One region of the Blautia sp. AM28-27 genome, then DNA from elsewhere that is predicted to be linked to it. Evidence: predicted binding sites of a transcription regulator. Region 1 holds the regulator's gene; each other region holds the start of a gene.

Evidence for each region. Region 1 encodes Rex, which represses fermentation and respiration genes when NADH is low (regulators of the CRP and FNR family bind a similar motif). Its sites were predicted from a motif close to ATTGTTAANTANTTAACAAT; they were not measured.
Region 2: the regulator Rex is predicted to act here: its motif matches at 929-948, upstream of DW743_RS10860 (iron-sulfur cluster assembly scaffold protein).
Region 3: the regulator Rex is predicted to act here: its motif matches at 901-920, upstream of gap (type I glyceraldehyde-3-phosphate dehydrogenase).

The regions. Positions count from the first base shown of each region.
Region 1 is NZ_QUJK01000001.1:850,187-852,456, forward strand. Features, by position in the region: gene abc-f (ribosomal protection-like ABC-F family protein) at 1-502, opposite strand, end outside; gene DW743_RS04065 (redox-sensing transcriptional repressor Rex) at 657-1,313, shown strand; gene DW743_RS04070 (NAD(P)H-hydrate dehydratase) at 1,403-2,270, shown strand, end outside.
Region 2 is NZ_QUJK01000007.1:29,521-31,790, reverse strand. Features, by position in the region: gene DW743_RS10870 (DNA topoisomerase) at 1-129, shown strand, start outside; gene DW743_RS10865 (acyltransferase) at 178-843, shown strand; gene DW743_RS10860 (iron-sulfur cluster assembly scaffold protein) at 1,068-1,760, shown strand; gene DW743_RS10855 (GGGtGRT protein) at 1,786-2,270, shown strand, end outside.
Region 3 is NZ_QUJK01000001.1:572,133-574,402, reverse strand. Features, by position in the region: gene gap (type I glyceraldehyde-3-phosphate dehydrogenase) at 1-851, opposite strand, end outside; gene DW743_RS02815 (histidinol-phosphatase HisJ family protein) at 1,116-1,916, opposite strand; gene mnmA (tRNA 2-thiouridine(34) synthase MnmA) at 1,913-2,270, opposite strand, start outside.

The sequences.
Region 1 (2,270 bases):
TCTTCTGACCGCCGGAGAGGGAGTCCACCTGTTTTTCAAAATCGCTCTCGGAAAAGCCAAGACCTTTTAAAACACCGACGACTTCACTGCGGTACGCGTATCCGTTTTCCAGTTCAAAGGTATGGGAGAGGCGGGTGTAGGTGGAAAGAAGTTCATCCAGCTCTGCACCGGATTTTGTATTCATATCACTTTCCATCTGACGGAGGCGTTCCTCCATATCAATCAGATTCTGTTTCGCGGTCAGCACTTCCTGGTAAATGGAAAGGTGTCCGGTCAGATCCTGATGCTGGGCGAGATAGCCCATCGTCTTTCCTTTGGAGAGGATGACCTCTCCCTCATCGGCCCTCATTTCGCCGATGATGATTTTTAACAGCGTCGATTTTCCGGCGCCGTTGATGCCGACCAGTGCGGCTTTTTCGCGTTCTTCTATATGAAAAGATGCATTTTTGATAATTTCCGTTGTCCCGAATGCTTTCGAGATATTCTGACATGCAAGAATCATGTGGTTCCTCCAGATAACATATTTCTGTATTTTGACATAATACACCATCCTTATTATAGAGAGTAATACACAAAATTTCAAGAAATCTTTGACAATTTTCTATCAACCATATATAATATGAATATATGCAGGTGTAAATAAGGAGGAATTTATCTTGGAAGAAAAAGGAATTTCGCGGGCAGTTATCAAAAGACTTCCTAGATATTATCGTTACCTGGGCGAATTGCTGGAGGACGGAGTAGAACGGATCTCTTCCGGTGAGCTGAGCGAGCGGATGAAAGTGACAGCTTCCCAGATTCGCCAGGATTTAAATAATTTCGGCGGCTTCGGCCAGCAGGGGTATGGTTATAACGTGCGGTATCTGTACAGCGAGATTGGAAAAATCTTAGGTCTGGACAGAGTCCACAATATGATTTTTGTCGGAGCCGGAAATCTGGGACAGGCACTTGCCAATTATGCGGCCTTTGAAAGAAGCGGATTCAAAACGGTCGGTATTTTTGACGTCAACCCGGTATTAAAAGGAATCTCCGTGCGCGGAATTGAAATCCGCATGGCGGACGAGCTTCCGGAATTTATCAAGGAACACCATGTAGAGATTGCGGCTTTGACACTGCCAAAAGCAAAAGCGGTAGAGATGGCAGAGATTCTCGTGGACAACGGTGTAAAAGCAATCTGGAATTTTGCACATACCGATCTAAACTTAAAACTTCCGAAAGATGTGATCGTCGAGAACGTCCATCTTTCCGAAAGTCTGATGCGTCTCTCCTACAATCTGACCAGATATGAGGCGGAGCATCCAAAGAACAATTAAGAAACCAAAACAAAAGCAGGAGAGTCTTCGGGAAACCGGAGACTTTTTCTGTTCACTTTCCGGATAAGGCAGGAAAAGGAGGAAAAGCGATGAAACGGATTCTTACAGCAGCACAGATGAAGCAGGCAGACCGCAATACGATCGAAACCATGGGGGTACCGTCCCTGGTACTGATGGAGCGCGCGGCGCTGTCCTGCGTGGAGGAGCTTCAAAATGGAACATGGGATACAGGAAAAGTCCTTGCTGTGTGCGGTCCCGGAAATAATGGAGGGGACGGTGCGGCAATTGCACGGATTTTAAAGACGAAAGGGGTGGATGCGGAACTGTTCTGTCTTGGAAATCCGGAAAAATACAGTGAAGGCATGAGAGCACAGAAGAAAATTGCGGAAAATTATGGGGTCCGTGAGGTTAAGAATCCGGATTTCCGGGAATATACTGTTATCATAGATGCCATCTTTGGAATTGGCGTATCCCGTCCGCTGGCAGGGGAGTACCGGAGGGCAGTGGAAGCAATCTGCGCAAGCGGTGTTCCTGTTCTTGCCGTGGACATCCCTTCGGGGATCCACACGGATACCGGAGAGGTCCTTGATGCGGCGGTGAAAGCCAGAGCCACGGTGACATTTGCCTGTGCAAAGCCAGGGCTTCTTTTTGATCCCGGAAAACGATATGCCGGAGAGGTCCTGGTCCGTGATATCGGAATCGGCTTTGATGCAGGAGAAGAGGAGACGCCCTGGTACGGTTCAGTGGAAAAAGAAGATCTGGACCGGTTTCTTACCCGCACGCCGATGGGAAATAAGGGAACCTTCGGAAAGGTGCTGGTACTTGCCGGTTCCGGTGCCATGTGCGGAGCCGCTGTTTTGTGTGCCAGGGCAGTCCTTGCATCCGGTGCCGGCATGGTAAAGGTTGTGACAGAGGAAAGAAACCGTACGCCGCTTTTCTGTGCCCTGCCGGAAGCAA
Region 2 (2,270 bases), on a different contig from region 1:
GATGCGTCCGCGCCGTATTACAGAAAAGCCTCTTCCACGCGCTCCCGTACCGGGAAACGTACCGCTGCAGAAGACTCCTCTGCAAAGTCCTATTCCACCGCCAGAAAAAAAGGCGCACAGAACTCCTGAAATGTGGTAAGATAAACAGGAACTAAAACAAGAAAGGATGAATCACGCATGAAAGATGCAACCATTTCTGAACTTTATGATTTAACCCAGACCATTGCCGCAAAAATCTTTGAAGGCAAAACGTATCCATGGGAAGTGCTTCCGCTCATTAAAGATTTTATTCTTGAACTCGGCGAAACACTCGATCCGGCAGAATACGAAAAACGCGGCGAAAATGTCTGGATCGCAAAAGATGCCGTGATCGCACCGACCGCTTCCATTAACGGCCCATGCATCATTGGAAAAGGCGCTGAGATCCGTCAGTGTGCCTTTATCCGCGGAAACGCCATCGTCGGCGAAGGCGCTGTCGTTGGAAACTCCACCGAACTGAAAAATGTCATTCTCTTTAATAAAGTACAGGTTCCGCATTACAACTATGTCGGCGACTCTGTTCTTGGATACAAAGCCCATATGGGTGCCGGTTCCATTACTTCCAATGTAAAATCCGATAAGAAGCTCGTTGTTGTCAAAGGCGCAGATGAACAGATCGAAACCGGACTGAAAAAATTCGGTGCGATGCTCGGCGATGAAGTTGAGGTCGGCTGTAACAGCGTATTGAACCCGGGAACGGTTGTCGGAAGAAATTCCAACATTTATCCACTCTCCTGTGTTCGCGGTGTGATCCCGTCAGGTCATATTTTTAAGAATGCGAAAGAAATTGTCAAAAAAATCTGATAATTAAAAAAATTCTCTTTTATCGAGAGAAAACCAAACCGATTGATTTAAAAGACCGCCGGAAATTTTATCGTTTTCCGGTGGTCTTTGCAATTTTTTATCAAAATATGCTGGACGAATGACCAATTTTGTGAGACAATAACCATAGGTCTGTGAACAGGCTGGAAACAGTCCGTTCGAAAGACAAAAGCTCAAATAAGTACATATTTGAAAGGAGTTTAACAATGACTTATTCACACGAAGTAGAAATGATGTGTCCGGTTGCCCAGGGCGTGCATCACGGTGCAGCTCCGATTCCGGAGGAAGCAAAATGGGTAAAAGCAAAAGAAATCAAAGACATTTCCGGATTCACTCACGGTATTGGCTGGTGCGCACCGCAGCAGGGTACCTGCAAACTGACTCTGAACGTAAAAGAGGGCGTTATCCAGGAAGCTCTCGTTGAGACCATCGGATGTTCAGGAATGACTCATTCTGCAGCTATGGCATCTGAGATTCTGCCAGGACTTACCATCCTTGAGGCACTGAATACTGACCTTGTGTGTGATGCTATCAATACTGCTATGAGAGAGCTCTTCCTGCAGATCGTTTACGGAAGAAGCCAGAGTGCATTCTCCGAGGACGGACTGGTTGTAGGCGCAGGCCTGGAAGACCTTGGTAAAGGACTTCGTTCCCAGGTTGGTACCATGTACGGAACTCTTGCAAAAGGACCTCGTTACCTGGAGATGACCGACGGTTATGTAACAGGTATCGCTCTGGATGCAGATGATGAGATTATCGGTTACAAATTCATCAACTTCGGAAAGATGATGGACTTCATCAAAGCCGGCGATGATGCAAACACAGCTTTCGAAAAAGCAAGCGGACAGTACGGACGTGTTGCTGATGCTGTTAAGATCGTTGACCCGAGAAAAGAGTAATCAGATAATTTAGGAGGATAGGAAAATGGCTTTATTTGAATCATATGAAAGAAGAGAGAAACAGATTCTGGCTAAGCTTGCTGAGTACGGAATCAACTCCATCGAAGAAGCTGCAGAAGTTACAAAAGCTGCTGGCCTTGATGTATACAAAATGATCGAAGGCATTCAGCCAATCTGCTTCGAGAATGCAAAATGGGCTTACACTGTAGGCGCAGCAATCGCAATCAAAAAAGGATGCCGCAAAGCTTCTGAAGCTGCTGCAGCAATCGGTGAGGGACTTCAGTCCTTCTGTATCCCGGGTTCTGTAGCAGATCAGCGTAAAGTTGGTCTTGGCCATGGTAACCTTGGTAAAATGCTTCTGGAAGAGGACACCGAGTGCTTCGCATTCCTGGCTGGACATGAGTCCTTCGCAGCTGCTGAGGGTGCTATCGGTATCGCTGAAAAAGCAAACAAAGTACGTCAGAAACCTCTGCGTGTTATCCTGAACGGTCTTGGAAAAGACGCTGCTCA
Region 3 (2,270 bases), 280 kb from region 1:
ATGTCGCTGGATACGATTTCATCTGTGTTGTATCCGAAGGACTCGGTTGCAGATGCTTTCATTTTTGCGTTGATCTCGTCAACAGTTACAGTTCCTTCTACAACTGCTGTAAGGATTGTGGTAGAACCGGTTGGGGTTGGAACACGCTGTGCAGAACCGATCAGTTTGCCGTTCAGTTCCGGAATAACAAGGCCGATTGCTTTTGCAGCACCTGTGCTGTTTGGAACGATGTTAACTGCAGCTGCACGGGATCTTCTCAGATCGCCTTTTCTCTGCGGTCCGTCCAGAGTCATCTGATCTCCAGTGTAAGCATGGATAGTAACCATGATACCGGATTTAATCGGAGCCAGTTCGTTCAGAGCTTTTGCCATAGGTGCAAGGCAGTTTGTGGTGCAGGATGCAGCGGAGATGATGTTATCGTCTGCTGTCAGGGTCTCATGGTTTACATTGTAAACGATGGTCGGAAGGTCGTTACCAGCCGGAGCGGAGATAACTACTTTACGAGCACCTGCATTGATGTGTGCCTGAGCTTTTGCTTTGGAGGTGTAGAATCCGGAGCACTCCAGAACTACGTCTACGCCAAGCTCTCCCCATGGGCAGTTGTTAGCATCCGGGAAAGCATAGATTTTGATGTTTTTGCCATCTACTGTGATGGAATCTTCATCGGATGTTACGGTATCAGCCAGAGCATATTTTCCCTGAGAAGAGTCATATTTTAACAGATGAGCTAACATCTTCGGGGATGTTAAATCGTTGATTGCTACTACTTCATAACCTTCTGCTCCAAACATCTGTCTGAATGCAAGACGTCCGATACGGCCAAAACCATTGATTGCTACTTTTACTGCCATGATTTTCAATTCCTCCTAAAAAGTGAATTTTAATTTTGAGTCTCTGTACTTTGTTAAAGAAACATCAACCTTATCTGTATAATACCTAATTTCGTCGGAAAATTCAAGTTCTATTTTCAAGAAAATACGAAATTATTTCTAAAATTTGTGAAGAGGCCGGATGCCGATCCGTATTTCTGCAAAATTTCGAAAGATCCGTCTATTGCAGAAAAAGCCGGAATCCAGCCTTTCTGGGGCTTTTTTCCGGCTTTTCCTGCGCGTTTTCTATTGGATCGGCAGATATTCCGGCTTCTTCTCTTTAAACCGCACGTAGTACCGGAATCCGGCTTCCTGCGCGATGGCTGCCGCGTCCGCGAAATGAAACGCTATATGTTCCGGTTTGTGGGCATCGGCACCGAAGGTGATCTTTTCGCCGCCCAGTTCCCAGTATCTTCTGATAACATCCGGCGTCGGATTCGGCACGCCAAGGCCTGCCTTGTAGCCGCCGGTGTTGATTTCCAGCGCGATATCGTACTGAATCAGCTCTTTTAAAATGGTATCGATCTCGTCCGCAAATGCGCGGTAGCTGTAATCTTTTCCCTTTTCTCTGCAGTAGCGTACCACATAATCCAGATGACCAAGCGTCTGGAAATTGTGGAAGAACCGGATATTTTCTGCTGTAGCCCGAAAATACGCCCGGTACAGCTCTTCTGCTGTCCAGTCCGGGAAAGCATCCTCATAATAGGGGTCTTTTCCGTCAATGACATGCATGGATCCGATCACATAGTCGAACGGCCACGCATTTACATACTCTTCCATCCGTTCTTTTAAGTGGAGCTGCAGTCCCAGTTCCACGCCGAATCGGATATCGATTCTGTCGTAGTATTTTTCCTGCAGTTCCCGGATTTTTGCCGCATATGCCGGTGTATCGAGCTGGAACTCGCCGGTACTGTAATCCATATCGTAGTGATCCGTCAGGCAGATTGCCGGAAGTCCCAGCTCGACTGCCCGTTTTACCATCTCTTCTGTTGGTGCTTCGCTGTCACTTGAAAAGAAACTGTGCATATGACAGTCCGCTATTTTCATCTTTCGGCCTCCGTAATCGTTCCGCCTCCGCCGACACAGCCGTCCACGTAGAAGACAACAGCCTGTCCCGGTGTCGGAGCACGCACGCCGTCCGGGAAGGTACAGGTAATCTCATCTTCCCCGGTCCGTTTGATCACGCACGGGGAGCCTTTGTGCCCGTACCGGATTTTTGCGGTGCAGGAGAGCTCTTCTCCAAGTTCCAGCGGCGGAATTGCCATATAGTTTACTTTGTTTGCTTTTACTACTTTTGCGAAAACCTCTTCATTTTCGCCGACCACAACCTCGTTCGTCTCCGGACGGATTTCCAGTACGAACACGCGGTGTCCCATCGGAAGGCCGAGTCCGCGGCGCTGT